Regions from separate parts of the Mesobacillus subterraneus genome, predicted to be linked through region 2. Evidence: predicted binding sites of a transcription regulator. Region 2 holds the regulator's gene; each other region holds the start of a gene.

What was found. The regulator Rex, encoded in region 2, represses fermentation and respiration genes when NADH is low (regulators of the CRP and FNR family bind a similar motif). The targets are predictions, from matches to a motif close to TTGTGAAATATTTCACAA.
Region 1: a site for Rex is predicted at 2,274-2,291, ahead of LC048_RS02190 (DoxX family membrane protein). Genes of this name have one in related genera too.
Region 3: a site for Rex is predicted at 3,023-3,040, ahead of LC048_RS17705 (cytochrome ubiquinol oxidase subunit I). Genes of this name have one in related genera too.
Region 4: a site for Rex is predicted at 2,324-2,341, ahead of LC048_RS02540 (cytochrome ubiquinol oxidase subunit I). Genes of this name have one in related genera too.

The regions. Positions count from the first base shown of each region.
Region 1 is NZ_CP129019.1:443,126-450,879, forward strand. It holds gene LC048_RS02180 (STAS domain-containing protein) at 1-673, opposite strand, end outside; gene LC048_RS02185 (DoxX family protein) at 737-1,240, opposite strand; gene LC048_RS02190 (DoxX family membrane protein) at 1,679-2,194, opposite strand; gene LC048_RS02195 (MFS transporter) at 2,397-3,584, shown strand; gene LC048_RS02200 (MBL fold metallo-hydrolase) at 3,779-5,164, shown strand; gene LC048_RS02205 (response regulator transcription factor) at 5,908-6,606, shown strand; gene LC048_RS02210 (sensor histidine kinase) at 6,596-7,754, shown strand, end outside.
Region 2 is NZ_CP129019.1:4,154,392-4,162,145, forward strand. It holds partial or broken gene nikA (nickel ABC transporter substrate-binding protein) at 1-1,256, opposite strand, end outside; gene LC048_RS21605 (DMT family transporter) at 1,318-2,175, opposite strand; gene groL (chaperonin GroEL) at 2,545-4,173, opposite strand; gene groES (co-chaperone GroES) at 4,385-4,669, opposite strand; gene LC048_RS21620 (CPBP family intramembrane glutamic endopeptidase) at 5,052-5,783, shown strand; gene LC048_RS21625 (YdiK family protein) at 5,787-5,987, shown strand; gene LC048_RS21630 (redox-sensing transcriptional repressor Rex) at 6,012-6,677, opposite strand; gene moaC (cyclic pyranopterin monophosphate synthase MoaC) at 6,705-7,199, opposite strand; gene LC048_RS21640 (ABC-F family ATP-binding cassette domain-containing protein) at 7,372-7,754, shown strand, end outside.
Region 3 is NZ_CP129019.1:3,411,861-3,419,614, reverse strand. It holds gene LC048_RS17745 (hypothetical protein) at 1-534, opposite strand, end outside; gene LC048_RS17740 (hypothetical protein) at 665-868, shown strand; gene LC048_RS17735 (hypothetical protein) at 960-1,226, shown strand; gene LC048_RS17730 (hypothetical protein) at 1,231-1,488, shown strand; gene LC048_RS17725 (heavy metal-binding domain-containing protein) at 1,526-1,627, opposite strand; gene LC048_RS17720 (hypothetical protein) at 1,755-1,919, opposite strand; gene LC048_RS17715 (hypothetical protein) at 1,939-2,061, opposite strand; gene LC048_RS17710 (peroxiredoxin) at 2,223-2,837, shown strand; gene LC048_RS17705 (cytochrome ubiquinol oxidase subunit I) at 3,066-4,418, shown strand; gene cydB (cytochrome d ubiquinol oxidase subunit II) at 4,408-5,436, shown strand; gene LC048_RS17695 (solute:sodium symporter family transporter) at 5,784-7,592, opposite strand.
Region 4 is NZ_CP129019.1:512,358-520,111, forward strand. It holds partial or broken gene galU (UTP--glucose-1-phosphate uridylyltransferase GalU) at 1-339, shown strand, start outside; gene LC048_RS02530 (UDP-glucose dehydrogenase family protein) at 445-1,665, shown strand; gene LC048_RS02535 (hypothetical protein) at 1,748-1,981, opposite strand; gene LC048_RS02540 (cytochrome ubiquinol oxidase subunit I) at 2,472-3,818, shown strand; gene LC048_RS02545 (cytochrome d ubiquinol oxidase subunit II) at 3,815-4,840, shown strand; gene cydS (cytochrome bd oxidase small subunit CydS family protein) at 4,852-4,950, shown strand; gene LC048_RS02550 (BC1872 family protein) at 5,055-5,378, opposite strand; gene LC048_RS02555 (hypothetical protein) at 5,683-5,925, shown strand; gene LC048_RS02560 (hypothetical protein) at 5,991-6,161, opposite strand; gene LC048_RS02565 (hypothetical protein) at 6,507-6,629, shown strand; gene map (type I methionyl aminopeptidase) at 6,689-7,432, opposite strand.

The DNA.
Region 1 (7,754 bases), 1.1 Mb from region 2:
GCACACCCATGAGCTTCAAGGCATTGATGACCTGCTGCAGATGGAACGCTATGGATGCATCCAGTTCATCCGAAACACCGGTAAAGTCAAAAATGACAAACTGATTGCCTTGATGGGCGCTGTGTGAGAGGATTTTTTCCCCTAGCAATTCCAGTCGATCTTCAGTTAATTTTCCCATAATCGGAACGAGTACTGCTGAGTCCACCGAAAGCGGGATGACGGGCATATCAAGAATTTGAAGCTGTTTTCTGTTTTCCTCCAGTGTTTCTTCAAATTCGGTTACATCCTTCCACGTAAGGATAAATCCGCATTCCTTTCCTTCATTATTGGTTAGTATATCCACCATAATTTCAGCCGAAAATTTATTGAAAAAAGTGATGCTTGCAGAATGAGGGAACTCACCTTTGGCGAGGATTTTCTGTGGGCGGCTGCCATGGAACTCTCCTACGTCCCTCCCGATAAATTCTTCTGGATCATTAATTCCTACATAAGGGCCAATTTGCGCTAATAATTTCATTGCAGAATCATTAATAAAAACGATTTTGTAATCCTCATTTGCAATCAAAATATTCTCATTGATTTTATTTAAAATTTGTTGATTTTTTATTGCATCGAGATTGAACAAAGGGATCGCTCCAATTCTAGTAGGCGTACTATGTGAAATTATAGCCAAGTTCTCCAGTTGAGACAAGGGAGTACAAAAAGCCTCCTGCATAAGCTCAGGAGGCGTGACAAATCATTTAGTAGATGCTTTCTGTTTGAAGATTGTTTTTCGAATATATGGTATTACCCAGTGGTCCAACCCGTATTTGCCTGCGTTAAAACCGGCGAAGAGGATAATGAATCCGAAGAAAATATCTGTTGGATTGTGGGATACGGTACCGGCAAGGAAGAAGCTGAAGTTCATCAATAACCCGAAGAACATGGCAGCAGTTGTCAGGCAGCCGAGGATGAGTCCCACACCGACAAGGAATTCACCAACCGGTACTATGAAGTTGAAAAGCTCAATGTTCGGCAGCGCGAAGTTTTCCAGAAAAGAGACATACCAGCTATAAACCATGTTTCCATCAGGACCTTTTACCGGATTGGCGACGGCATTTTTCAAATATCCAGTTGCATCAAAGCCTTCCCCAGTCATTTTATGCCATCCAGCAACCATCCAGTTGTAGCCTAGCCATAATCTTATAACCGTCAGCAGGCCAGCAGCAATCTTGTTTCCCCTTAGCCATTCAGCAAACATATCAATCGCTCCCTTTCAAGAATGAATTATTATTTGATTACACTACAATATATTTACTTTCTTAATTTAAATGCGAACCGAATGTCCTTGTTCACAAATTAGCAAAAACATATTGTCAGGAATTTGAACACTTTGGGAAGGTGATGACGGTAAATTAGTTTAGAAGTGCTCATGTGGAGGATTAACGGAAAATAGCGAGGGAAGCAAATACGAAGGAGATCACGGCAAAAAAGAAGCCAGTCAAAATACATGTCAGAGGAATTTACGGCAAAAAGAAGCCAGTCAAAATACATGCAGAGGAATTTACGGCAGAAAGAAGCCATTCAAAATATCAGGCAAGAGAGTTACCCGCAAAAAACAGCTAGTCAAAACAATAGTCAGAGCTGATACGAAAAAAAAGAGCCAGGCAAATGCCAGGCTCGCTGTTAATAGTATGAGTTAAACTGCTTTATGCGCAGTCTCAACTTCTCTTTTGAATACAGTTTTACGGATGAATGGAACGACCCAGCGGTCCAGACCGTATTTACCAGCGTTGTAGCCGGCGAACAGGATGATGAAGCCGAAGAAGATGTCAGTTGGGTTGTGAGATACTGTTCCCGCCAGGAAGAAACTGAAGTTCATTACCAGGCCGAAGAACATAGCGGCAGTTGTCAGTGTTCCAAGCAATAATCCAAGTCCTACAAGGAATTCACCTAGCGGCACGATGAAGTTGAATATTTCGACGTTCGGGATCGCGAAGCTTTCAAGGAAGTTCACGTACCAACCATAAACCATGTGACCGTCAGGACCTTTAACTGGATTCGCCACTGCGTTTTTCAAATATCCAGTCGCATTAAATCCATCACCAGTCAATTTGCCCCATCCGGCAGTCATCCAGTTATATCCGAGCCAAACCCTGATGACAGTCAACAGGCCAGCAGCAATATTGTTTTCTCTTAACCAATTAGCAAACATATAAATCGCTTCCCTTCAAAAAAAAGTAATTATTGATTACACTTACAATATATCAAAATCCGAAATAAAAATGAGTTAATTGTGAAGTTTTTCACAAAAATGCAACAACAAATTGACGGAATGATGAACATGACCTCTAAAAAAAGGATACATTTTTGGTTACAGTGCCTAAGCAAAGGGGCTAACAGAAAGGATGAAAAGCATGGACCAACAATCAGGAGCAACTCAACCAAATCCGGGCACTGAGAAAATCTGGAGCAGGGATTTTTTATTCATCTTCCTTGCTAACTTTTTTATTTTTCTTGGATTTCAAATGACATTGCCAACGATACCATTGTTTGTAGAGCAGCTTGGTGGCAATGACCAGCTGATTGGTTTCGTCGTAGGAATCTTCACTTTTTCAGCATTGCTTGTCCGTCCTTTCGCAGGGAGAATGCTTGAAACGAAGGGGAGAGGCTTTGTTTACTTGATTGGCCTGGCCATATTCGTGGTCTCGGTGGGCTCATTTGGGTTTGCAGTCAGCATCGCCTTCTTGTTTTTAATGAGGGTAGTGCAGGGAGTTGGCTGGGGTTTTTCTACTACTGCTTCTGGCACAATTGCTACGGATTTAATCCCTCCACGCCGCAGAGGGGAAGGGATGGGCTACTTTGGGCTCTCCGGAAACGTTGCGCTTGCGATGGGACCGACTCTCGGACTCGCACTTGCTGAAATTATTACATTCAAACAGCTGTTTTTAGCTAGTGCCTTTCTCGGCCTGACTGCGTTCCTATTAGCATCAAGGATCACGTATAAAAAAGTTGAAAAAAGCGACAGGGAAGTGGAACGGCGCAGATGGGATGTATATGAGAAATCCGCATTACAGCCATCTTTATTATTATTGTTCATCACGGTGACTTTTGGAGGAATCGCGTCCTTTCTGCCCCTCTATTCCGCCCAGAAAGGTATTGAGGGAATTCAGTGGTACTTTTTTATTTTTGCGATGGCTCTGATGCTGTCACGTTCCTTTGCAGGCAAGATCTATGATAAAAAGGGGCACGGTGCGATTTTCCTGCCAGGGACGTTTTTAATCATGGTCGCGATGATTCTGCTGGCATGGCTGCCGAATAGCCTAGTTATGTTCATCGCAGCAGGGTTATATGGATTCGGGTTTGGGTCCGTCCAGCCGGCACTGCAAGCATGGGCAGTCCAGGATGCGCCAATGAATCGCAAGGGTATGGCAAACGCAACCTTCTTCTCTTTTTTCGATTTAGGGGTTGGGGTCGGCGCAATGGCTTTTGGCCAGATTGGGCACTGGCTCGGATATGGCAGCATCTACATTGCCTCAACCATTTCCGTTTCCATCTCGATTATCTTATATATTTTTATGGGAAGAAGAACCGTGAGAAATTAGACCTGTTCCATACCGGAGCAGGTTTTTTATTTGAAGCAATGGGTTATACAAAGTAAAATACAGTTGTAGGTATATATTGGAATTAAGGCAGCGCCCGCTGACATATTTTAATACTTTTAAAAAATATGGTGCAGGGTATAGAAGAGTACGGAATTCATGAACCTATGAAAACAAAAAATGCAGGAGGAATCGTTATGTATTTCAAATCTTTTTTTGATGATCAACTAGCACATATGTCTTATTTGATAGGCTGCCAGCGAACGGGTGAAGCTATTGTCATTGACCCGGCGAGAAACATCCAGCCTTACCTGGATATCGCAAAAAAAGAAGGCTTCAATATCTCTGCAGCAACAGAAACTCATATTCACGCAGACTATCTCTCAGGTGCAAGAGAGCTTGCCCACCATCATGGGGCCAAGCTTTATGTATCAGACGAAGGGGATAAAGACTGGAAGTATCAGTATGTCAATCAATATGAGCATGAATTGCTGACTGAGGGATCGACTTTTCATATCGGAAATATTTATTTCGAAGTTATCCACACACCGGGCCATACACCCGAAAGCATCTCATTCCTATTGACTGACAAGGGCGGCGGAGCTAATGAACCGATGGGCATATTCACCGGTGACTTCCTGTTCGTAGGCGATGTCGGCCGCCCAGACCTCTTGGAAAAAGCGGCAGGCATCAAAGATACATCTGAATCAGGGGCACGCCAAATGTTCGAATCGCTTCGTAAAGTGGAAAAACTGTCGGACTTTCTGCAGGTATGGCCAGCACACGGCGCAGGCAGTGCATGCGGAAAATCCCTCGGCGCTGTGCCGATGTCCACTTTAGGCTATGAAAAAAAATTCAATTGGGCTTTTCAGATCAACGAGGAGGATAAATTCGTTGAAGAACTGCTTGCAGGTCAGCCAGAACCTCCAAAGTACTTCGCAGAAATGAAAAAGCTCAATAAAGTTGGACCAGAATTACTTCGTCGTGAAGAAACACCTAAGGTTTCATTATCTGCTGCTGGCAATGCAGCCGTTGTTGACACCCGCCCGGCAGAGGAGTTCGCGGACGGACATGCAGAAGGGACAATTAATATCCCGTACAATAAATCCTTCACGAACTGGGCAGGCTGGCTATTAAGCTATGATGAGGATATCGTGCTGATTGCTGATCCTGAAATATTACCTGATGTGGAAAAGTCCCTGCAGTCAATCGGACTTGACCAGGTCATTGGCTTCATCGATCCGAAAGAACTTGATGGTCAGTTGGAAGAGTACAAGACCGTAACGGCAAGCGATGCAAAAGAATTGATGGAAGACGAAAACTACTTTGTGATCGATGTCCGCAACCAGAGTGAGTGGGACAGCGGCCATATTCCAGGTGCCCACCATCTGATGCTGGGAAACCTGAATGATAACCTTGATCAGGTTCCTAAAGACAAGAAAATCATCGCACACTGCCAGTCAGGCGCACGCTCGGCAATCGGTACAAGCCTGCTTTTGAAAAATGACTTTAAGGACGTAGTCAATCTCGAAGGCGGCTTCTCCGCATGGGAAGAAGAAGGACTACCTGTGAAAAAAAACTAAAGAATGAGGGCCAGCTCAGTTGATGAGCTGGCTTTATTTATTTGTGTAAAGGAGAAAAGATTGTTAGTAGTGACCTGAATAAGTGAAGGTATGAAAAAAAGACGCCAACTGAGAGTATTGGTGTCCTAAATCCTGAGATACGAGAAAAGAGGTAGCCGATGGAGCTTATTGGTGTCCTAAGGAAAAGAGGTAACCAATAGACCGTTTGGTGCCCTGAAATGTAAGAATATAGGAAAAGAAGGTAACCAATAGGCCGGATTGGTGCACTAATTTGTAAAAATACGGGAAAATAGGATACCAATAGACCGTATTGGTGCACTAATTTGTAAAAATACGGGAAAATAGGATACCAATAGACCGTATTGGCGCCCTAAATTTGTAAAAATAAGGTAAAATAGGTAAACAATGAACCGCATTGGCGCCCTAAGATGTAAGAATATAGGAAAAGAATGTAACCAATAAGGCGCATTGTTGCTTGAAAATGTAAGAATACAGGAAAAAGAAATGACCAATAGTCCGCATTGGCGTCCGAAAATGTAAGAAACTGAAGAAGGGCATACCCTGAATACTGCGATGAGTAATCTAAGCAATCTATGCAATATGACTGAAACCAAGTCCGCTAAAATCATGAACAAACTATGACCAACATATTAAATAATCTGTAACATCAGGCGAAACAGTTGATTCTGCTGGCTCTGAGCTATAATTTAGATATAACAGATATCCGATAAGAGGGGATTAGCGTGAAAATTTTAGTCATTGAGGATAATGAAAGTGTCTGCGCGATGATTGAGATGTTCTTTTCAAAAGAGGGCATCCGGGGCGAGTTTGTGAATGATGGACTGAAGGGGTACGAGGCTTTTAAAAATGAAGAATGGGATTTGCTGATTGTCGACTGGATGCTGCCTGGGATGGATGGTGTGACTTTGTGCCGGAAGATCAGGCAGGAGGGCAGCGATGTGCCAATCATCATGCTGACGGCAAAGGACAGTGAGTCGGATCAGGTTCTTGGTCTGGAAATGGGTGCTGATGATTATGTGACGAAGCCTTTCAGTCCATTGGCTTTGATGGCAAGGATCAAGGCGGTGGCTCGCCGCTATCAGAAGTTAAAGCCAGAAGAGAACAGTGAAGTTGGGACAAGTCTCATTAAAATAAATAAAGAAACACGTGAAGTGACTCTGGCCGGCAAACCAGTCACTAACCTGACACCGAAGGAGTTCGATCTGCTTATCTTCTTCGCCCAGCATCCACGGCAGGTTTTTACAAGGGAGCAGCTTCTCGAGCGTGTCTGGGGTTACCAGTTTTACGGGGATGAGCGTACTGTAGATGTTCATATCAAGCGTCTGAGGAAAAAGATTGGCACGCCTGAACAGCCATTGTTCCATACTGTGTGGGGCGTGGGCTATAAATTTGATGAAAGTATGGATGGGCATGAAGGTTAAGTATATTTACCAGCAATTCCTCAGCCATATCAGCATCATCATCGTCGCCTTCCTCATCTTAAGTCTCGTATTCACACAATATGTTGAAACGCTCGTTTATAAAAACAAGACCGAGGAGCTGATTTCCTACGGAGAGAATATCCTGCGCGACCTCGACCGCGGTGCAGAACTGCCGGACCCGGTGATCAATCAATATGCACGCGTTCTTTTCGGCAGGGATATCCAGTTCAGTGTGTTTGACGAGAATATCCAGCTCCTGAATCCAATCAGGTGGAGAGGGCCAGCCATTGAATTGACAGAGAATGAGTGGAGCCAGCTTACAAACGGTGATCCGATTGTGAAAAACTATGACCTTCAACGCTTTGACAGGGCCGTGACCCTGGTTGTTTTGCCATATTTGGACCAAGGTCGATTCATCGGCGGAATCCTTCTCACCTCCCCAATCAGCGGGACACGGGAAATGATTGCAGAAATCAATAAATATCTATTTTATACAGTGCTGATCGCGCTTGCTGTTTCGTTTCTGTTGAGCTGGTTGCTGTCGCGCATCCATGTCAACCGGATCAAAAAGCTGCAGGAAGCAACCTCTGCTGTATCATCTGGGGATTATACCGTAAAAGTTCCAACCTCGGATTTCGATGAGATTGGGGAATTAGCGAATGATTTTAACAGTATGGTGAGCAAACTCCACGAATCGAAGGCCGAGATAGAAAACCTGGAAAACCGGCGTCGCCAGTTCATGTCGGATGTATCCCATGAATTGAGGACCCCGCTAACGACGATCAGCGGAATCATCGAGGGCTTTAAGTCTGATATGATCCCCGAAGCAGAAAAAGAGCGCGGCATCAATCTGGTCAGCAAGGAAACGAGGCGGCTGATCAGGCTGGTGAATGAAAACCTCGATTATGATAAGATCCGCTCGAATCAGGTCCAGCTATTTAAGGAAGCTATTGAATTGGTCGAGGTGCTGGAAATCATCCAGGATCAGCTCGGGTTTCAGGCTGAGGAGCGCAATAACAACATCGAGATCGAAGCTGAAGAGTCGGCTATTGTTCAAGCTGATTATGATCGATTGGTCCAGATTTTAATCAATATTACGAAAAACAGCATTCAGTTCACTGAAAACGGGAGAATCTGGCTGCGCGGCA
Region 2 (7,754 bases):
AACTAGCGTCACCTCTAGGAGCAGTATTTAGACTGTAAGTTGCTAAATCCCAACTATTGCTCATCAAGTATTCATCAATATTTTCTACCACTTGAATGTCAATCTTAATTCCTAATTGTTTTGCATTGGATTGTAAAAGTTCTGAAATTAATGGTAACTCTGGGCGATAAGAATAGGTTACAACTGTTAGCGTGAGAGGTTTTCCATTCTTTACTGCTTCACCATTTACCATTTCATAGCCGGCTTCTTGTAAATATTGTTTTGCGACGTCCATATTAAATTGCTTTTGTTCGTATTCTGGCGAAAATGGAAATTCGGGTAAAAATGGACCATGAGCCACAGTACCTTGATTGACCATGATGCTTTGCACAATGGCATCTCTGTCAATCATTGCATCAATTGCTTTTCTTACCTTGACATCACTTAACGCTTCTGTATTTGTGTTAAACATCAGAAGGTGTGTGCGACTGCTTGGGGCAACATCAGTTTTGATCGCCTTATCATCTTGAAGCGTTTCAATACTCTCAATTGCTGGTCTAAATGAAATATCTGCATCTCCTGATTGTAATGCTAAAGTACGGGCATTTGCGTCTTCATTAAATGTAAGGGTTACAGCATTTAGATTTGGTTTTCCATCCCAATATTGATCATATGGCCTCTAAAGTAACTTTAGTACCCGCTTCAAATGAAACAACCACGAACGGTCCTGTCCCAACTGGTTTCTGCTCAAAGTTCTCATCTTTAACATCAATAACGGCAGCATTGGGATGAACAAGCTCTGAAGGAAATTGTGGCAATGGAACTTCTGTTGTAATTGTTAATGTTTGTCCTTTAGCATTCATAGATTGAATCTTTAATGCATTTTTCATGGATTCGCTAACTTTCATTAATCTTTCAAAAGATGCTTTAACAGCTTCAGCATCCAGCTTACTTCCATTTTGGAATGTTACATTTTCTCTAATTTTAAATGTCCATGTTTGCCCATCTTCACTGTTCCATTCTTCAGCAAGCCAAGGCTCAATTTTTAAATCCTCGTTAATCTTAACAAGGGTCTCAACCATTCCTGCTCTTAGTGGAGTCCAGTTTAAATGAGGATCCATTGTATCACTTGGGAAATTCGAAAGAAATGTTAACTCTTTGCTATTTTCAGCTTCTGTTTCACCTGTTGTGTTAGAACCTTCTTTTGAAGAGCACGCTGAAAGTAAAATTAATATCAAAGTAAATAGTAAACTAAATTTAAACAATTTCTTAAACATCTAGTTTCCTCCTAAACGTAATGATTACGATTTAAAGTGTATATTTAGTCCTTATAATTTTTTAATTAAGCTTAGTCTCTGGTGAGTGATCTTTCATTCGTGATAATGCAATACATGAAGCAATGATCAGCAGACCACCTAGAAATGTGAACGTGTCGGGTACCTCTGCCCAAAACAATAGCCCCCACATTGCATTAAACACAATACCAATATATCTAGTAATCTCAACTACGATCACATTTGCATGGGTTAACGACTTCGTTAAATAGATTTGTCCTATTAATGACACGACTCCTATGCAAATGAGTAGGAAAAGGTCTCTTATTGAAGGTATAACCATGTTATTCCAAATCATTGGTATGGACACTACGGTTGCGGTAGCTAAAAAATAAAATACAATTTCATATGAATGGTGCCTGCTGCTTAAATAACGGATGCTTGTTGCGGCTGCCCCAGCAAAAAATGCGCTTATAACTCCAATTAATGCGTATAGTGAGTATGATGAAAACTCAAATGGCTTTACAAGCAAGACCATTCCTATTAATGCAAGCGGCATTATGTATAAAACACCCTTTGGAATCTTTTCCTTTAAAAGAAAAATAGAAAAGGCAACAGCAAAAAATGGTGACAAGTGGGCCAGAATACTAGCATCAGCAAGCGGAATTTTAAAAATTGTATAAAAATAGGCGATTAAATATAGTGCACCTAGCAGTCCACGCAACGCAAGCATTGGAATTCCAGTGGCAGAAAATGAAACTTTACTGTTTTTCATGAGTATGTAAATTAAAACTGTTCCAATAATGCTTCTAAAAAATACAATTTCAGCAACAGGAATGGTATCACTAACTTCTTTAACTAGTGCATTCATTATGCTGAAGATTAAAGATGAAACAATTGCTAAAATAGCACCATTATTCATAAAACCTCCGGTAGATCCTTATCTTTACTGCATTGGATACTCACCTTGTTCTATCTAAGAACATTTTTCTCTTTAACCTCACTTTCATTAACATCTCTTATAAGATATGACATTCCACATAACACATTGATTCCGGAATCACTAAATCAGTATAAACCGTAATGATTCCTATTTGCAAGATTTATCGTTTGACATTATTTTTTGCACCCTGGCTTTCCATTGATGTGTTTACCATTCTTACACTAGAAATAAAAAAAGCTTCCCCTTAGCTTGGTCAGCTAAGGAGAAGCCCTTTTTAAATTCCCCTATGTTAGCATTTTGTTAGCAAATCACTTCAAACCCCTTATATACCAAGGGCTTGAGCGGTCATTACATCATGCCGCCCATTCCGCCCATGCCGCTCATGTCAGGCATGCCAACGCCGCCTTCTTCTGGAATGTCAGCAACTACTGCTTCAGTAGTCAAGAACATTGCAGATACGGATGCTGCGTTTTGAAGTGCATAACGAGTCACTTTAGTTGGGTCCACGATACCGGATTCGATCATGTTTACCCACTCGCCAGTTGCAGCGTTGAAGCCTGTGCCGACTTCTTCGCGCTTCAGGCGCTCAACGATGACTGATCCTTCAAGGCCAGCGTTGTGAGCGATTTGGCGAACTGGTTCTTCCATTGCACGAAGGACGATGTTCACGCCAGTAGCTTCGTCGCCTTCAGCCTGGATTCCAGCTACTTTGTTGTAGACGTTCAGAAGCGCTACGCCACCGCCTGATACAATTCCTTCTTCAACTGCAGCGCGAGTTGAGTTAAGAGCATCTTCAATGCGAAGCTTGCGTTCTTTCAATTCAGTTTCAGTAGCAGCACCAACCTTGATGACTGCAACACCGCCAGCTAGCTTAGCAAGGCGCTCTTGCAGCTTTTCACGGTCAAATTCAGAAGTTGTTTCTTCCATTTGAACGCGGATCTGGTTTACGCGGCTTGCGATTTGAGCGCTGTCTCCAGCACCTTCAACGATTGTTGTGTTTTCTTTCGTAACCACCACTTTAGAAGCGCGTCCAAGAGAAGTGATTGTAGCAGTCTTAAGGTCACGTCCAAGCTCTTCAGTGATCACTTCACCGCCAGTTAATGCAGCGATGTCTTCAAGCATAGCCTTACGGCGGTCACCAAAGCCAGGAGCTTTAACAGCTACTGCGTTGAATGTTCCGCGAAGCTTGTTGACTACTAATGTAGCAAGTGCTTCACCTTCAACATCTTCAGCAACAAGCAATAATGGCTTGCCTTGCTGTACAACCTGCTCAAGAACAGGAAGGATTTCCTGGATGCTGCCGATTTTCTTGTCAGTGATCAAGATATATGGGTTTTCAAGAACTGCTTCCATCTTGTCAGAATCAGTTACCATGTAAGGAGATGCATATCCGCGGTCGAACTGCATACCTTCAACAACGTCCAATTCTGTAGTGAAGCCTTTAGATTCTTCGATTGTGATAACGCCGTCGTTGCCAACGCGCTCCATCGCTTCAGCAATTAATTGGCCAACTTCTTCGTCAGCAGCAGAAATCGCAGCAACTTGTGCGATAGAAGCTTTGCCTTCGATTGGCTTAGAGATAGCCTTCAGCTCTTCAACAGCTGTAATAACAGCCTTCTCCATACCTTTGCGGATGCCCATTGGGTTAGCGCCGGCAGTTACGTTCTTAAGACCTTCACGAATCATCGCTTGAGCAAGAACTGTTGCAGTAGTTGTACCGTCACCAGCAACGTCGTTCGTCTTGCTCGCTACTTCAGCAACAAGCTTAGCACCCATGTTTTCGAATGCATCTTCAAGCTCGATTTCTTTTGCGATTGTTACGCCATCGTTCGTGATAAGCGGTGAACCGAATTTCTTCTCAAGAACCACGTTGCGTCCCTTTGGTCCAAGAGTTACTTTTACTGCATTTGCAAGAGAGTCAACCCCGCGAAGCATCGCGCGGCGTGCTTCTTCACTGAACTTAATTTCTTTTGCCATTGTAGAAAGACCTCCTCAGAATTTTTAATTTATATGTTATCCCACTACACTTTTGTTAGTGTCTAGCTCGAGCGCCTAGTCCCTCGAGTCGCTTGTCTAGCTGCGGCTCCTAACTCCTCGAGTTGCTTCGGTCCAGCCAATGAAGTCAAAGAACGACTTCACTGTCAGGACCTCCAGCGCTTGTCGGATTTGGGCAGTCGCCTGCGCTTTTCTATTCCACTACTGCTAGAATGTCGTTTTCACGTAGGATCAGGTACTCAGTTCCCTGGTACTTCACTTCTGTGCCTGCGTATTTTGAGAAGATAATGCGGTTACCGACTTCAACTTCAAGAGCAATGCGCTCACCGTTTTCAAGTACACGGCCAGTTCCAACAGCTACGACTTTACCTTCTTGAGGTTTTTCTTTCGCTGTGTCGGGTAAAACGATACCGCTTGCAGTTTTTTCTTCAGACTCAACAAGCTCGATAATAATGCGATCTCCTAGTGGCTTGATCAAGTGAAACAACCTCCTCAAATTATATGTAGAATTTTTTATTAGCACTCTCCTCGATAGAGTGCTAACACAATTTATATAATAATGAATCTCAATTTTTTTTGCAAGTGTGAAGCCTAACTTTTTTTATAAAATTCAGCAGTTAAATCTAACCTCTTTCCCTTCGACAGCAAGTCCTATATTTCGTGCTTTGGAAGTATGCCTGGCAAAAAAAGGACACCTTAAAGAGTATGCCAGTTCAAAGGAATTTTAACCAAAACATTCAAATGACACCCTGATATTTGAACTTTCCTGATGATTACTAGTAAAATGGATAGATAACATTCTTTATTAAAGATTTTATGGCATACACATAAACCGATCCGAATAGAAGGAGATTATCCTATTGAAAAAGGAATACTGGTACGTCATTATTGCCTATATTGCCATGCAGCTTTCTAGCTTGATTGGCATCCCGATTGTTGCCATTATCGGAGCTGCAATGGGAAAAAGCCTTGAGGAAATGGAGACACTCTCAATTCCATACTGGCTCGTAATCAGCTTTTCACTGACACTTGTGATCGTGCTTCTGCTTCTAAGGAAAGAACGCAAGACAGAGGCTGACCTACGTGATGCTTCATCTCCGGCAAGTTCTGCTGCCTGGGCTTTCGCAGGTGTATTCCTTGCTCTGTTCGCACAATCAATAGCTGCCAACATCGAAAATATGCTTGGCATCGAAATGGGCTCGGAGAATACACAGGAAATCATTAAACTGATTGAAATGTTCCCAGTCATCATTTTGGTCAGCTCAATTATCGGCCCAATATTAGAGGAAATCGTCTTTCGTAAAATCATATTTGGCAGTCTGCATAAGAAAATGAATTTCTTTTTCTCCGCGCTGATCAGCTCTGTCATTTTTGCGCTTGCGCATATGGAGCCGGAGCATGTGATCCTGTACTCAGCGATGGGCTTCACCTTTGCTTTCCTTTATGTCAAAACGAAACGGATCATCGTGCCGATAATCGCCCACGTTACTATGAATACAATGGTTGTCCTGCTTCAATCTGTATTTAGGGAAGACATTGAGAGAATGATAAAAGAAGCAGAGAAAATTCAAAGCTTTATTGGGGGATTTTAAGTTATGAAGCAATCGCCTTTATTCTCAGGCATTGTCTACATCTTGTTAGGCAGCTTGTTTACCTATTTTGCCATCCAGAATGTAACCGAGACAGGCTGGGGATTCTTTAGCTATTTACTTGTTGCCCTAGCCACGTTCGATTTTGGATCAGGCATTAGAATGATCATGTTCCATTTCAAACTGAAGAATGTACAGAAAAAATAGCTCCTTCAGCAAGGAGCTATTTTTTTATTCCACTGATTCAGTTGTTTCCGTATCTGTTGGATAATGTTTTAAGAAATAAATCAATGACTGCAATTCAACCGCCAAATCAATGTGATGGATTCTGATGGAAGGCGGCACATTCAGCCTTGCCGGCGTGAAGTTCAGAATTCCCTTGATATTCGCCTGCACCAATCGGTCTGTTATCGGCTGTGCTACCGCTGAAGGAACAGTCAAGATAGCCACCTGGATTCCTTCCTCGACGACAACCCTGTCAAGATCATCCATGTGATACACTGCCACGTCGCCGATCTTCGTGTTAACCTTACCAGGATCCACATCAAAAGCAATCTCAATTTTAGTATTATTGTTTTTTGAAAAATTATAATTCAAAAATGCTGTTCCCAGATTACCGACACCAATCAAGGCAACCTTCGTCAGTTCATCCTGATCCAATGTCTTACGGAAAAAGGAAAGCAGGTAATTCACATTGTAGCCGTATCCCTTTTTACCTAAAGCTCCAAAGTAGGAAAAATCTCTTCGGATTGTTGCTGAATCCACTTTTACCGCTTCACTTAGCTCCGCGGATGATACCCTTTGCTTTCCTGAAGAATGCAAGTTCAATAAGAACCGGTAATACAGTGGCAAACGTTTTGCGGTTGCCTGCGGAATCTTCATAGCATCATTCGTCATTCTCCATCCTCCACCCTGTCCGTATTTCTATCTCAACTTTTCTTCTCTCTTGAAATCACCGTTTTTACCGCCGGTTTTTTCGACCAGATACGTCTTGCCAATCACCATGCCTTTATCAACGGCCTTGCACATATCATAAACAGTCAGCGCACATGCTGAAGCTGCTGTTAACGCTTCCATTTCTACACCTGTATTCCCTTTTGTTTTTACAGCTGCGGCGATATTTAAGATATAGTCATTACCATTTTGCTCCCAATCGAATGAAAGGTCAATCCCTGTCAAAGGAATAGGGTGGCACATTGGGATGATTTCAGATGTCTTTTTTGCTGCCATGATGCCCGCTACCTGCGCGACAGCCAGTACATCCCCTTTTTTCATCTTATTTTCAGTGATTCTACTATATATATCTTCGTTCACGGTTATGCTTGAATGGGCGACTGCTGTGCGGACCGTCTCTGGTTTTTCACTGACATCGACCATTTTCGCTCTGCCCTCTTCATTAAAGTGAGTAAATTCTGCCATATGTAAGCTCCTTTCTATCAAATGATACACTATTTTGTCAAACTTGTGTGTGAACTTTGTTTCAGTATTCACAATACTCAGGGTTACACTATCCCCCTATCGCAGTTCACACATATTGCCGTGCCTATATTATTGAGTTACACTATCTCTAAGGCAATAGAGGTGAAAAATAATGATTTTATTACAGGTTAATCAGCTATCAAAATATTTTGCTGCTGATCTTATTTTATCGAATATAAAGTTTGAAATACAGACCAACGACCGTGTCGCGCTTGTTGGAAGGAATGGCGCAGGAAAATCAACCCTGCTGAAGATCATCGCCGGGTATGAAGCTCATGATGGCGGTGAAATCATCCGTCCTAAAGGGACAATGATTGGCTATCTCGCTCAGAATACCGGACTTGAATCCGAAAAAAGCATCTGGGATGAAATGCTGGCTGTTTTTGACCATCTGCACAGCATGGAAAAAGACTTACGCAGATTGGAAGAAAAAATGTCGGATCCTGACATTCTCTCCAACCAGACAGAATACGACAGGGTTTTGAAAGATTATGA
Region 3 (7,754 bases), 740 kb from region 2:
TCCCATTTCTTCAAGTGCTTTATCCATTTGTCTTTCATTAGCCAAGGTTGATCCACTAGTCATATTCTCAACCTTACGATAGTTATACTTTGAATTTTGGAAGAAATCGAACGCGAAATTCTTCATTGGTTCTCCCTCTGGGTAATACCCCTCAACCACTTGAGATTTAAAAATGTTTCCTAACATATATTCATGATTAGAAATATCCATTATGTATTTACCTGCTTTGTATTCTTGAATGATAAACTGTTCAAAATCTTTTATCTCATCTTCTGTCGCTTCATAGTCATTAGCAAATAAGCTTATTTCATCGAACTTTTCCGTTTCAGTTGCGTTTTTGGCAGCTACCTCATTCACCTTTTCTTCCCAAGTTTGTTTATTTTCCGAATTCATTTCATTTTTTTCTACGGGTTGGGTTGATTCTTTGACTACCTCTTTAGGTTCATCGTTTGAAATGTCTACAACCAAGGCAATCACAACGAGTAAAAATAAACCGCCAAATAGCCCAACTATAATCTTAAATGCCTTTTTCATTAAACAACACCCCTCCTAATAATATTCCAATTTCAGCCTATCAAGACAGGTAAAGTTTGTAAATATATTTATCATAAAGTGGTATCACCAGTAATACCATTTATTAAACGAGTAGAAGGGGGGTAGGAGGATGAGTAAGAACAAAAAAGTAAAGCCGGTATCTTTTAATAAAACCAAAGAAAAGGACGTCAAGATGCTCAGACACTTGGAGGGAATGAACTTCGGAGGCTACGTGAAGGACCTCATTTGGGCAGATATCCAGAAGAAAGAATCCGCACTAAAGATTGCCCAGAAAAGCGAAAAGGGAGGCATTAAGATTGTGGTGGGAAGGTAATACCGCCTCCTCCCTCCTGATCTCTTTCGTAACACTGTTACAGGGTTGACACTGTCAATTGTCATGACAAATGGAAGGGAGTGATTAAAATATGATTGAAGGGAAGGGCTTAGGCGGAAAGAAAGTAAACAGAGTGAACGTGTCCATGACGAACAGGATGAACCAGAAGCTGAACAAGCTAGCCACAGCATGCAACATGCGGTCAACAACCCTGGCAGGGCTATTAATCGAAAAGAGCCTGGACAACGTGCAGCTGGTATCTGAGCTACAACGTGAGTTTGCCGTCCACACTGCTTATAAGGTATTACCGGTTCGGAACCAAGGGTCAATTGAATATGTGCTAAGCGAAAGGAGGTAACGATGTGGACCTGGTGAGCTTCAGTACAGGATTGCTGTCAGCGGTGTTCGCATACGCATTGTTTTCACAGAAAGAAGAGGTTATTGAGGATTTAGAAGTAGAACTTGAAGAAGAGGATCTGGTCATCAATGATGAATCCACAGGAAGGCATGTTACAATGTCATGCCAGACCTGCAGGAAGTTGAAAAAACATAAAGAAGTAACGCCTAATTTATATCAGTGCTGTAAGTGTAAACGGCATGTAGATTTAAGGGCAAAGTAGTTAGTGAATTATCTGATTCATCCACATGTTATCCCCATTACAAACATTTGCTTTTTAATATAATCGCTTCCCCGGAGACTATTCCTAGATATTTCTCAACTTCCTTTCCCTGCAATGTCGAAGTTGTAGTTACGATCATATTTTATTCCTCCTCAATTTTTATGTCCGGCTGTTAAAAAGCTGTGAATAACTACATATACGATTCCCTCAGGAAAAAGTTTCAATCAAAAAAGAACTCGGCTTTTATTAGCCGAGTCCTAGAATCATTACACTTCGTCTTCCTCTACACGGTTTTTGAACGCTTCCTGGACGACGAGGAATTCCTCATCTTCCTGCGCTTCTGTCCCAGGTCGCTTTGCTTTCAGTGCACCTGCAGGCAAGTCTCCGGGATGGCCCTTTTTCTTGTGGTTGAACTCTTTGCCTCTGCTCATTCATGAACCCTCCTTTACTTTAAAAAGTATAAGCTTTTGACACTTGGATTAGTGTCCAGCTCCAGCGCCTAGCCCCTCGAGACGCTTGTCCAGCTGCGGCTCCTAACTCCTCGAGACGTTTCGGTCCTGCCAATGATGTCAAACAACGACTTCACTGTCAGGCCCTCCAGCGCTTGTCGGAGCTAACCAAGGCGCTTGCGCTTTTCTTATCCAAAGTAGTTTTTCCTGATGTAACCTGAAATATAAAAAATCAACTGCATATGATTGTATAGAAGAAATTTTACGAATGAAAGGGATGCTGAAATGGACGATAAATTGTACGCTCAGGATTTGGTAGAGTGCCCGACTGTTTTTTGCGCAAGCCGTGATGACCAGGCTCCGCTATTTACTGCAGATGCGTTGATTAATGGTGACATAAAGAAGATTAACCTCGAGGATTATCGGGGCAAGTGGGTCATTTTATTTTTCTACCCAAGTGATTTCACCTTTGTCTGACCTACAGAACTGGCGGCGGTCGCCGCTGTTTACCCTTTTATAAAGGCACTGGGTGCTGAATTGCTGGCAGTCAGCACAGACAGCGTCTATTCTCACAAGGTTTTTAAGGAGACTTCACCATCGTTGAAGAACGTTACGTATCCAATGGTAAGTGACAGGGCACAGGTAATTAGCCGGGCTTATAGGATTCTAGATGAGACTACAGGAGCTAGCTTCAGGGCATCAATATTCGTAGATCCTGATGGAATCATCAGAGCGAAGCTGATTTATCCAGGGAATGTCGGCCGCCGCAACCTTCCTGAGCACGTAAGGATTCTCCAAGCTTTTGAATATGCCAAGCAAACGGGCAAAGGTGTTCCGGCGAACTGGGTGCCCGGCCAGCAAGGAGTCAGTACAGACCCTTCAAATATAGGTAATATTTAACACTTCAGGATCTGTTAACAGGTCCTGTTTTTTTAGTTTCAGCGCTGGTCCATACTGAACCAGGGGCATATTCTGATCATTTTTGTCTGTGACCAGCATCACACCGAAAGGATAAAATTGTCACAAATTCTCTACATAAATCTTCGATATTACTCACAAAGTTTTTTTAAAATAGAATTATCATTATGTTAATTTTTTCACAAACTAAAGATTTGGGAGGAACCATTGATGGAAGAGGTCCTGATATTAAGTCGGATCCAGTTTGCAGTTACTGTGTTTTATCACTTCTTATTTGTTCCATTAACGATTGGTTTAGTCATTCTCGTCGCCATCATGGAAACAAAGTATGCGCGCACTCTTGATCCAACGTATAAGCGGATGGCGGATTATTGGGGAAAATTGTTTGCCATCAACTTTGTGCTTGGCGTGATTACCGGCATTACGATGGAATTCCAATTCGGCACGAACTGGTCCGAGTACTCAAAGTATATGGGAGATATTTTCGGATCGCCGCTTGCGATTGAAGCTCTGGTCGCTTTTTTCCTTGAGTCGACCTTTATGGGCATCTGGCTTTTTGGCAAGGATAAATTCTCACCGAAGCTGCGGGCGATTTCGATTTGGATGGTGGCTCTAGGCACGAATATTTCGGCACTCTGGATTATCACAGCAAATGGTTTCATGCAAAATCCAGTCGGTTATGTCCTGAACAATGGCCGTGTCGAGTTGGAAAGCTTTTCAGAGCTTGTCACCAATCCGTATGCCTGGTATATGTTCGTACATACAGTTATTAGTGCCTATATTGTCGGTGCATTCTTTATGATGGCGATCAGTGCCTATCATCTGCTTAGGAAAAATGAAACAGCATTTTATAAAAAGTCATTTAAGTACGGTCTGGCGATGGCTCTGTTTTCAGCAACTTTGACGCCATTCATCGGCCACCAGTCCGGTGTGTTCGCAGCGAAAATGCAGCCGGCAAAAGGCGCAGCGATGGAGGCAGTCTGGGAAACACAAAAGGACATGCCATTCCACCTGATCCAGATTCCCGACCAGGAAAACGAGCGTAATGCTTTTGAGGCCATCAGCATACCGAAACTGGGCAGTTTCTTCTATACTAACTCTTTTGATGGGGAAGTCACTGGTTTGAATGATATCCCTAAAGATGAACGCCCGAACGTGGAACTGGTCTTTTACGCATTCAGGGTCATGGTAGCACTCGGAGTCTTTTTTCTGGCGGTTTCCTGGTACGGCTTGTATCTTTACCGGAAAAATAAACTGGAGTACTCACCTCGGTACTTGAAGTTGGTCCTTTATTCTGTGCTGCTTCCATACCTCGCGATCAATGCTGGATGGATGGTAGCAGAAGCAGGAAGGCAGCCGTGGGTTGTGTACGGATTGATGAAAACATCGGAGGGGGTATCGCCAATTGCTATGTCCCAAGTGGTTTTCTCTTTGGCGGCGCTCGTCATCTTCTATACGGTTCTCTTGATAGCAGATGTTTACTTGATCATCAAATACGCGAAAAAAGGTCCTGAATCTGAGGTTAAATATGGTCTTGAAGGAGGCGTGAAGCATGTCTCATGATACACTTGCAATCATCTGGTTCGGTTTGTGGGGATTGATTTGGACGGTTTATTTTATCCTCGATGGTTATACTCTTGGGACCGGAATGCTGTTCCCGTTCATTGCGAAAAACCGACAGGAGCGCAACCAGCTGCAGGAGGCAGTCGGTCCGTTCTGGGGCGGGAATGAAGTCTGGTTGATTACCGCTGGGGGAGCGACTTTCGCAGCTTTTCCAGCTGTCTATGCCGATATGTTCAGCTTTTTGTATACGCCGTTATTCCTGGTGCTCATTGCCTTGTTCATCCGAGCCATAGGACTCGAATTCATGCATAAGGATGACAACCCGCTGTGGCAGGCAACGTGTAAATGGGGATTTTTCACAGGGAGCTTCTTGATCGCATTTTTATTCGGGGTGACATTCGCCAACCTGTACCGCGGATTGTTGATCGGCCCCAATGGCTATGAAGGCAATTTGTTCAGCCTGTTGAATGGCTACGGCATTTTGGGAGGATGGTTGTTTGTCTCCTTGTTCCTGCTTTCAGGCTCTCTTTGGATTCAGCTGAAGACAGCTGGGCAAACGGCGGTACGAGCATACAGATTTTCCAAAATTTTAGCTGGAGTGGCTCCCGCAATGTTGTCACTATTTTTCCTGGCAACTGTGAACAGGACGCCATTGCTCAACAACTACTCAGAAAACCCAGTCCTCTGGATTGTACCCGTTATTGCATTGACTGCGATGCTCGCATCAGCCTACTTTATTTTTAAAAAGAAAATCGGTTATGCCTTTACGGCAGTCTGCGTGACCATTTTTACAAAAATGGCCTTCGGCTTTGTCGGAATGTTTCCGAACATGCTGCCATCCAGCATCGACAATGCCTATAGCCTCACCCTTTTTAATGCAGCGGGAAGCAAGCTCAACCTGACCATCATGTTCATCGTAGCGGCCATCTTCGTGCCAATCATCATAGTATACCAGTCCTGGAGTTACACACTATTTAAGGATAAGATTCTTAAAGATAGCGCAAAGGGATATCAATAATTAAAGGCGTCTGGTTAGCCAGACGCTTTATTTCTGTTAAAGTGCAACAGCCGGGAGAGGTTAAAGGCATTACATTAATAAACATTTCAAGAAAAGATCAAAAGCGAAATGTCTAATAAAAAGGGTTGGATAGCCATTTCAGAAAAAGATTAGGAGCAAAATATCTAGTATCTGCGGTTTAATGGACATTTCAAAACAAGATCAGGAGCGAAATATCTAGTATCTGCGGTTTAATGGACATTTCAAGTCAAGACAGAAGCGAAATATCTCATAATAGTTTCTTACCGATGAAAAGAGTGAAAAAAAAGACCTATTAGATCAGAAATCTAATAGGTCTTTGTTAATGATTAAAATTTGTACATAGTCGGCTGGAGCTCTGTTGTTGGGCTACTTTTTGTTTCTTTTATTGCATTCTCACTTTTCAAATACCGAGCATAGGTTTTGTTCCACTTTTTAACCGCTACGAATGACAAGGTGATTGTAACTGCTAGTATTCCAAGAGTGATTGGCCAAAAAGCTGGTGAAACATAACCCCCCGCGTACGCCAAACCGATTGGAGAGAACACCACGTACAGGAAGGCAACAAGCGCAAGAAGGATCACAGATACAGGCAATGTGTATTTCCATGGCACCATGTCGACAGCTGCTTCGGAGCGGAAGGTATATGGCGTCGTTCTTGGCTTCCAAAATCCGATCCCAACCATGATGGCGACTTCAACCACGAACAGGATTGCATAAATGTGGATGAAATGGATTGGAACAACGAAATTGAACAGATGCTGTGTACCCCAGACGAGCATATAGTAAGTGATGACGTGGAAAATGATCACAACTTTGGCTGCAATGGACGGGACTCGTTTTGAAAATATCCCCACCAGCAAAATTGCAATGATTGGGATGTTGAAGAAGCCTGTGAATCTTCTGATTAAATCCCATAGTCCTTCAGGTGCGTTCATCAATAGTGGTGCGATACACAATGAGACGATCGCAAGAAGTGTACCAGCGATTTTGCTGACGGATATTAGTTTCCGATCATCTGCTTCACGGTTGAAGCGTGCTTTGTATATGTCGAGAGCAAACATCGTTGAGGCGCTGTTTAATAATGAATTGAATGAACTTAAAACGGCACCTAGCAGGACGGCAAGGAAGAATCCTGACATCCAGTTCGGCAATACATCAGATATTAATGCCGGGTAGGCGAGGTCGACTGACTTCAAGCCATCTCCATACATATGAAAGGCGATAACACCCGGAATCATCATTGTCAGCGGCACCAGCAGCTTGTAGAAACCAGAAATCAAAACGCCTTTCTGCCCCTCGGCAAGATTTTTTGCTCCAAGAGTTCGCTGGATGACATATTGGTTGGAAGCCCAGTAGAAAAGATTTGCGAAAATCATTCCGGTGAAAATCGTTCCAAACGGTACAGAATCTTTCTCTGTTCCGATCGAATTCATTTTTTCAGTATTGGTAGTGGCTATTTGCTTCATCCCATCCCCAATATTGCCGTCCCCCAAGGCTATTAAGCCAAGGATCGGCACGAGCAGACCGATGATGATCAAACCAAAACCATTTAACGTATCAGAAATTGCAACTGCTTTAAGGCCGCCGAAAATCGCATAAATGGCCCCTATGATTCCGATGGTCCAGATGACGATCCAGACGGAAGCTTCATAGGAAATTCCAAACAGTTCAGGAACGTTGAATAGCTGCAATACGGCAAGGGCGCCTGAATACAGCATGGATGGTGCGGTAACGAGTATGTATCCTAGCATAAATAGGAGAACGGTATATTGTCTGACACCTTCATCAAAACGCTTGCTTAGAAACTCAGGAAGTGTGGTGAAATTCCCATCTAAATATTTTGGAAGCAGGTAGGTGGTCATGATGATAATTGCGAAAGCAGCGGTGACCTCCCATGCCATGTTGGACAGATTGGTTCTGTAAGCTTGTCCATTCAGCCCAACCAGCTGTTCAGCAGAAAGGTTTGTGAGCAGCAAAGAACCGGCAATAAATGTGCCCGTCAGTCCTCGACCTGCTAAAAAATAGCCTGCGGAATCACTGACTTCGCCTTTCGTTTTTGTATAAGAATACCAGGCGACCAGCCCCATGAAAAAAGCGGCTGAAATCAGAGTGAAACCAATACCCCCAATAATCATTCGTTGACACCCCTTGATGTGAAATTATTTTTACATAATAAATAACCTGCTTGCTAACTCTTTAAACCTTTAGCGCGATAAAATATTTTTTGCCAAGGCTGTTTAAAGCCGATTATTAACGTGGAAAATATCATTTTTGCAGGTCGGTATTCAGTTTGCATT
Region 4 (7,754 bases), 1.1 Mb from region 2:
ATGCGCTGATAGAAAAGCCGCCGAAAGAAGAGGCTCCTTCAAATTATGCAATTATGGGACGTTATGTACTAAGGCCGGAAATATTTGATGTACTGGCTAATCTTCCAGCGGGGCCACAGTGGAGAGCTGCAGCTGACCGATGCCATCAATGAGCTTAATAGACGGCAGGCAGTACTGGCATATAACTTCGAGGGCAAGAGATATGATATCGGGGATAAAATCGGTTTCATCAAGGCAACGGTGGATTTCGCATTACAAAGGGAAGATACCAGGGAAGACGTCATTGAGTATGTAAAAAATGTGTATGAGATGACGGTCTTGAAGAGAGAGTGTGACTGATATGAAGGTCGCTGTACTTGGAACAGGTTATGTAGGATTATCCACCGGAGTCTGCCTGGCAGAATCGGCCACGAAGCAGTTTGTATTGACGTTGATGAAAGAAAGATAGATACCCTCAAACAAGGAAAGTCTCCGATTTATGAACCAGGACTTGAAGAGCTCCTTATTAAAAACTCCTCCGCGGGAAGACTGGCTTTCACTACGTCTCATCAGCAAGGATTAAGCCAAGCGGACATCATTATCATTGCTGTCGGAACACCTCAGAGCGACCACGGCCAGGCGGACTTGAGCTATCTTGAGCAGGCCGCAAAAGATCTTGCTGAGCATATCGTCCGTGATTGTGTGGTTGTGGTGAAAAGCACGGTGCCGGTGGGTACGAATCAATATGTGAAACAATTATTATTAGAGCAGCTGAAAAATAATGTTGAGATCAAAATGGTCTCCAATCCGGAATTTCTCCGACAGGGAACAGCCATCGAGGATACCTTGAAAGCAGACAGGATTATCATAGGCTCTGACGATGAGAGTGCATCTGAAAAAATCCAGGAGATGTATCGTCCGCTGAACGTTCCGTTTCTGTTGACGGATGTCAAAAGCGCGGAAATGATTAAATACGCCTCCAATGCATTTTTAGCGACGAAAATCAGTTTTATCAATGCAATCGCCAATCTATGCGAAGCCGCCGGAGCTGATGTCAGGGATGTAGCGAAGGGAATGGGCTTTGACAAGCGAATCGGAGCAGCCTTTTTAAATGCCGGAATAGGGTATGGCGGGTCCTGTTTTCCAAAGGATGTAAAAGCACTGCTGCACACCTCCAGGGAGCTAGGGGTTCCTTTTTCATTATTAGAAGAGACGATCGCCATCAATGACCATCAGCAAGAGCTGCTTGTAGGAAAAGCACTAAAAAGATTCAGTGCATTAAAGGATAAGAAAATAGCCATGCTCGGCCTGTCATTCAAGCCGGAAACAGATGACATCAGGGAAGCACCATCGGTAAAAATTGCACGTTCTTTAACTGCAGCTGGCGCTAAGGTTGCAGCATACGACCCAGTTGCAGCCTGCAACGCAAGGAAGGTCATTGGCGATGTCATTGCCTATGTGGACTCAGCAGTAGAAGCCGCAAAAGGAGCAGATGCCCTGTTTATTGTCACAGAATGGGAAGAGTTCAGTCAGCTAGAATTGGGAGCTGTATTGAATGTCATGAACCAGCGGATCATCTTTGACGGCAGGAACTGCTTAGATGAAACGGCCCTCAAAGCGTGCGGGCCAGTTGAATATTATCCAGTCGGGAGGCCGGAGGTTATTTTAAGAGATAAGAGAGCATAAATTTCACTTCGAGAAATGTCCAGCTCCAGCGCCTAGCCCCTCGAGTCGCTTCGGTCCGCTCAGGTGAAGTCAAAGAACGACTTCACAGGTCGGCCCTCCAGCGCTTGTCGGGGCTGACCAAGGCGCTTGCGCTTTTCTTTGTCCAGCCCCAGCGCCTAGCCCCTCGAGTCGCTTGTCCCGTTTCGCCTCCTAGAAACTCCGAAACTTCAACTCCGCCGGCAGAAGCAAAAAGCGCTTCTTTGTCGGAGTCTCCAGTTTCTCCGTTTCTGGACAGTCGGCTATACATTTCAGCTTCGGTTCGCTCAGGTGAAGTCAAAGAACGACTTCACAGGTCGGCCCTCCAGCGCTTGTCGGGGCTAACCAAGGCGCTTGCGCTTTTCTTATTGGGAATGAATGAGTTCATTCCTTTTTTTGTGGGTGTTATTGAATTGATACAGGGAATCGAAGCAGATGGCCTGACAGAGGACAAGAAATTATTTACCTTTATTGGCTCCTTAAAATTTATCGTCATCCTGACCAGTCCAATTTTCTTATTCCTTTTTTTCGTTTTAACCGCCCTGAGAATGGGAATGGAATGAAAGAAGCGAACATGGGTTACATATCATATTTCTCTCACATTTATATTGTATAAAAGAATTGTCCGCGTGCCTGCACAAAAATGTGATTTAGTGAACAAACTGTCGAGGTGACTTTATGTATAAAAAACAAGAAAAAATGCTTATGTGGCTTGCTTTTTTAGTGGCTGCTATAATGGGCCTGTCTTTTATCGGAAGAATTTTTGCTGGATAGAAAAGGGGTATTGAAGAATGGGGAATGAAGAATCAGTTTTTTTCAGCCGGGTCTTAACGGAGCTTACATTATCCTTCCATATTATTTATGCAACTATTGGAGTAGGAATTCCGTTAATGATTATGATTGCTCAGTGGCTTGGAATCAAGAAACAGGATGAACATTATATCCTGCTCGCAAGGAGATGGACACGCGGCTTTGTCATCACCGTTGCGGTCGGAGTTGTGACCGGGACGGCAATTGGATTGCAGTTGTCATTGCTTTGGCCTAATTTTATGGAATTGGCAGGCAATGTCATCGCTCTTCCGCTGTTCATGGAAACATTCGCGTTTTTCTTTGAAGCAATTTTCCTTGGGATTTATCTCTATACTTGGGACCGTTTTGAAAATCAGAAGAAACATTTGCTGCTATTGATTCCGGTTGCGGTTGGAGCCTCTTTTTCAGCTGTGTTCATCACAATCGTGAACGCGTTCATGAATGCACCGCAAGGATTTGATCTAGTGAACGGACAACTGGTCAATATCAATCCGGTTCTGGCGATGTTCAATCCAGCGATGCCGACAAAGGTCGCCCATGTGCTGGCGACAGCTTATATGACTTCGGCATTTGTACTCGCTTCGATTGGCGCCTTCAGGCTTTTAAAAGGTTCGAATCATATATACCATAAAAAAGCGTTATTTTTAACTATGAAAATCGGTCTTATCTTTTCGATTGCTGCTGCGGTCATCGGAGATTTTTCCGGAAAATACCTAGCTGAATACCAGCCGGAGAAACTAGCGGCTGCAGAGTGGCACTTCGAGACTGATGAGGGTGCGCCGTTGATGTTGTATGGTGTTCTTGATGACGGCGAAGTAAAATATGCGCTAGAAATTCCTTATGCGTTAAGTATTTTGGCTCACAGCGATCCGAATGCAGAGGTCATTGGACTTAATGAATTCCCTGAAGATGAAATCCCTCCACTGTATATCCATTATTTATTTGATGGAATGGTAACGATTGGGATGTGGATGATGGCCCTTTCGCTCGTCTATGTTGTGGGTGTGTGGCTGAAATGGAATTTTATCCGGTCAAGATGGTATCGCTGGCTGATCGTTTTCGGCGGTCCGCTATCGATGGTGGCGATTGAGCTTGGCTGGTGGTTCGCTGAAGTCGGGAGGCAGCCTTGGATCCTTCGAGGAATCATGAAGGTTGAGGATGCAGCAACGACGAGCGGGCAGGTCGATTTGATGCTGATCTTGTTTGCCGGTTTATACATGATACTGGCAATCGGAAGTACTGTTGTATTAACAAGGATGTTCCGGAAAAACACAGTTGAGCAGGAACTGGCAGACAGGGAACTGGAGAAGGAAGGTGAGTTTCGATGACACTTGAACTAATCGGGATATCGGTCCTCTGGATTTTTCTCTTTGGATATGTCATCGTCGCCTCCATCGATTTCGGGGCAGGTTTTTTCAATGCATATAGTCTTTTCAGAGGAAAGCAGCATATCCTGACAGGGATTATCCAGCGTTATTTATCTCCTGTATGGGAAGTCACGAATGTATTCCTTGTATTTTTCTTCGTGGGAATTGTCGGTTTCTTTCCTAAAACAGCATATTATTACGGAACTATCCTGCTCGTTCCGGCCAGCATCGGAGTGGTGTTGCTAGCAATCCGCGGCGCTTATTATGCGTTCACCACTTACGGCGGATTGAAGCACAAGAGGTATACGTACTTGTACGGACTTACCGGCTTATTCATTCCTGCCTCATTATCAATCGTGCTCACGATTTCAGAAGGAGGGTTTGTGGAAGAGACTCCATCAGGAATTGAATTGGACTACTGGACTCTTTTTACCAGTCCTTTGACATGGAGCATAGTTGTCCTGAGTCTGACCGCTGTTCTATATATATCCGCCGTTTTTTTGACCTGGTATGCGAACAAGGCACAGGATGAACCGGCAACGGAACTCCTAAGGAAATATGCTTTGATTTGGAGTGTGCCGACGATTGTTACCGCAACAGGCATCATCGTTGAACTGAGGGGCCATAACCCTGAGCATTACAGCAGATTAGTTGATTTATGGTGGCTGTTTGCCATATCTCTCATCCTGTTTGTGGGAACAGTGTACCTGATTGGTAATCGCAAGGCATACGGTGTGGCGTTCGGGCTATTGACTGGCCAGTTCCTTATCGCATTTTTTGCCTATGGAGCTTCTCATTACCCGTATCTGTTGTATCCGTTCCTCAGCATATACGACAGCTTTACAAATGATGCGATGGCAATTGCTCTCATCATCGCGTTCATCGCTGGACTGGGACTTCTGCTTCCATCACTGTACTTGCTGCTAAGACTGTTTTTATTTAATAAAGACTATGTCCAGGGGAAAAGGAACGACCACGCATAGGAGGTTTGAAAATGGCTGAATTCACGATGTTTTACGCCCCTTTCATTGTCATTGTTGCATCGATTGCTGCATCATTTTGGCTGGCAGGGAAGGACGAAAAGGTGGAATAAATTTAAAGAGCTGTCATCCTTTGTCTGGATGGCAGCTCTATTTGTTGTTTCGGGAATATTTTGTTGTGAAATAGTGCTCGAGCAGGGCGGTTGCGCTGTTTGTTCTAAGAAAGTTTGCGCCACAATGATGTACTTGTCACTACTGAATCATTCTCAATGATAGCATAAGCAGCATTTGTGATTGCTTCAGGTAAATTTTCACCAGTACCTTTAAATTGATTAAAAGAAGCCTCGGAGACTCCGTTAGAAGAGAAGCTGTAACCTAATTTCTCCAGTCTCTCGACAACCAGCATCGCATGTAAAAGATTCCTTTCCGGCTGGAATTCGGAGTCATTGATGAAGACGCCTTTTTCATAATCGAACCAGCGGTCCCATCTGTTCAGCTTCCATCCTAGAATTCTCCGCGCAATCGCATCTGTTTTAGTCATCCTTCTCCCTCACTCCTAGTTATTGTTATATAACAGATTATTTAATTAAATTATATTGCATAACAGATACAATTTGCAATGATAATAGAATTGAATTCTTTTATTTATTTTAACAAATTGAGCACCTTTTAGCTCGGGGTGACAAACATGAATGAAAAACTGAAGGTCTAGTGGCTAGCAGTTTTATATTTTTTTGTCGCAGATTAAGTTCCAATATTTTACATTCTATATCCATTGGGATAATGTTTACCAGTTTTCAGTTAGGCTATAAGCAAATAAGAGTTCAAAAGGAAGGAGTGGCAACATGAAGAACAGAAACTTAATTCTTTCATTCACATTGGGGACAGGTCTTTTGCTTGCCGGTTGCGGAGCCGATGAAGATCCACCGCCGGAAGAGGAACCGGTGATGGAACAGGATGAACAAGCTCCTCCTGAACCAGATGGAACACACGAATTACCTGATGAACCAAGGGAAGGTACCACCGAGAATGACGAGGAATTAACCGAAGAAGAACAGCGTATCATCGAGGAGTCTACTGAAGAATAACGAAGTAAGAACCTTAGAACCGTTTTGGTACTAAGGTTTTTTTACCATTGAATAGTCATGATGTTTTATTTCCCATCACTATCTGATTTATCATCATCTAGTTTGAAATCTTCATCTTCCACATCATTTTCCGTATCCTCGACAGGCGGTTCATTTTCCTGGTCCGTCTCTGCAGAACAACCACCAATGAAAATCGCAAGCGACAATGGGATTCCATAGAAAAGCTTCTTTTTCACAATCAGGCTCCTCTCTTCCAAACACTCTTGTTCGGATAGGATTATTATTATCTAAAACATACCCAGTCATAATCCTTATAAACGTTAAATCATTTTCTTCAAAAATAAAGAATAGCTGAAAGAAAAGAACAAAAAATAAAGCCAGAAAAGAATTCTATGAGCCCATAACGGGACAAAATCGGCAGCAAAAAGGTCCTTTATAACAATTCATCATTTGCTCTAAACGGGGTAGAACTCAAAAAAAGTTCTTGTAGAATAATTCGGAAATGGTGAGGAAATGCGTAAAAGGTCCCAAAGAGAATGAAGAAACACGAAAAGCATGAAAATGATGAAGGAGGTGATCATATGGCAAAGAAAAAACCAAAGCATGATAAATCCCTTCCAAAAGCGGATGTTGAGTTTGCAGAAGAAAGAGGGAATGGGTTTGAGAAGGTTGCGTTGAAAGCCCAGAGAAAGAACAATAAGTAAGGAATATAAAAAAAAAGAGAAGGAGTCCGGCTAACCGATTTCCTTCTCTCTTTTGTTTTCTATAACGTAATCACTATTGGGCCATTCTTCGTAAGGATGATCGTATGCTCACATTGAGCGACAAAGCTGTTTTCTGTTACATATGTCCATTCGTCGTTTTCATTTTGGAAGACTTCTTCCTCGCGAGTTGAAATGAATGGCTCAAAAGCGATAACCATTCCTTCTTTTAAAAGTTCATCATCCCATGGCTCATGATAATTATAGATGTGATCGGGTGCTTCATGGATTGTTCGGCCGATTCCATGACCGGTAAGATTTTTGATGACAGTCAGACCATTCTTTCTCGCAGTAGCAATGACAGCCTTTCCTAATCCGCTTTTCTTCGAACCAGGTTTCGCTTTTTTCAAACCTGCTTCAAATGCCTCCACAGCTGTTTCGCATATCTTGGTTAAAATGGGGTCACCTGCCCCAACGACAAATGAGATTCCAGTGTCGGCGAAATAACCATTTTTGGAACCGGAAACATCGATATTAACAATATCGCCTTCCTTGATTACACGGCTGCCTGGAATGCCATGTGCCACCTCTTCGTTCACACTTATACATGTATAGCCTGGGAAATTGTACTCCCCCTTTGGTGCTGAAATCGCCCCATGCTCTTCAAACAACCTGCCCGCTATTTCATCCAGTTCCTTTGTGGTGATACCTGGTGCAGTCTTCCCGACTAATTCTTCCCGTATCAAGCCCACAATCCTGCCAATTTCCTTCAAGCCGCTAAAATCTTCTGGTGTTTTCGCAATCATAATATATTTCCTTTCCAATAGCATCGTTTAAAAACTCTAAGATTAGATTATCCTTTTTAGTTATGAAAATCCAACCTTTAGGTTTATTCTTCATATAGATTCAACCTGCTGGCGTGGTAAAAGTGTCAGATTTCTGCCTTTTATGAAAACGATAACAACATGATGGTATCAATATTTTGTTCAATACTCCAAAAACTAAAAAATTGGTACCATAAGCAAAATTCGATGGCTTATAAATGTAAGCCCTTTTTTTTATGATAAAGGTACAAGTTAAGACAACAGCAACTAAGGTGGTGAAGAAATGGAAGTCAAGATTCAACAG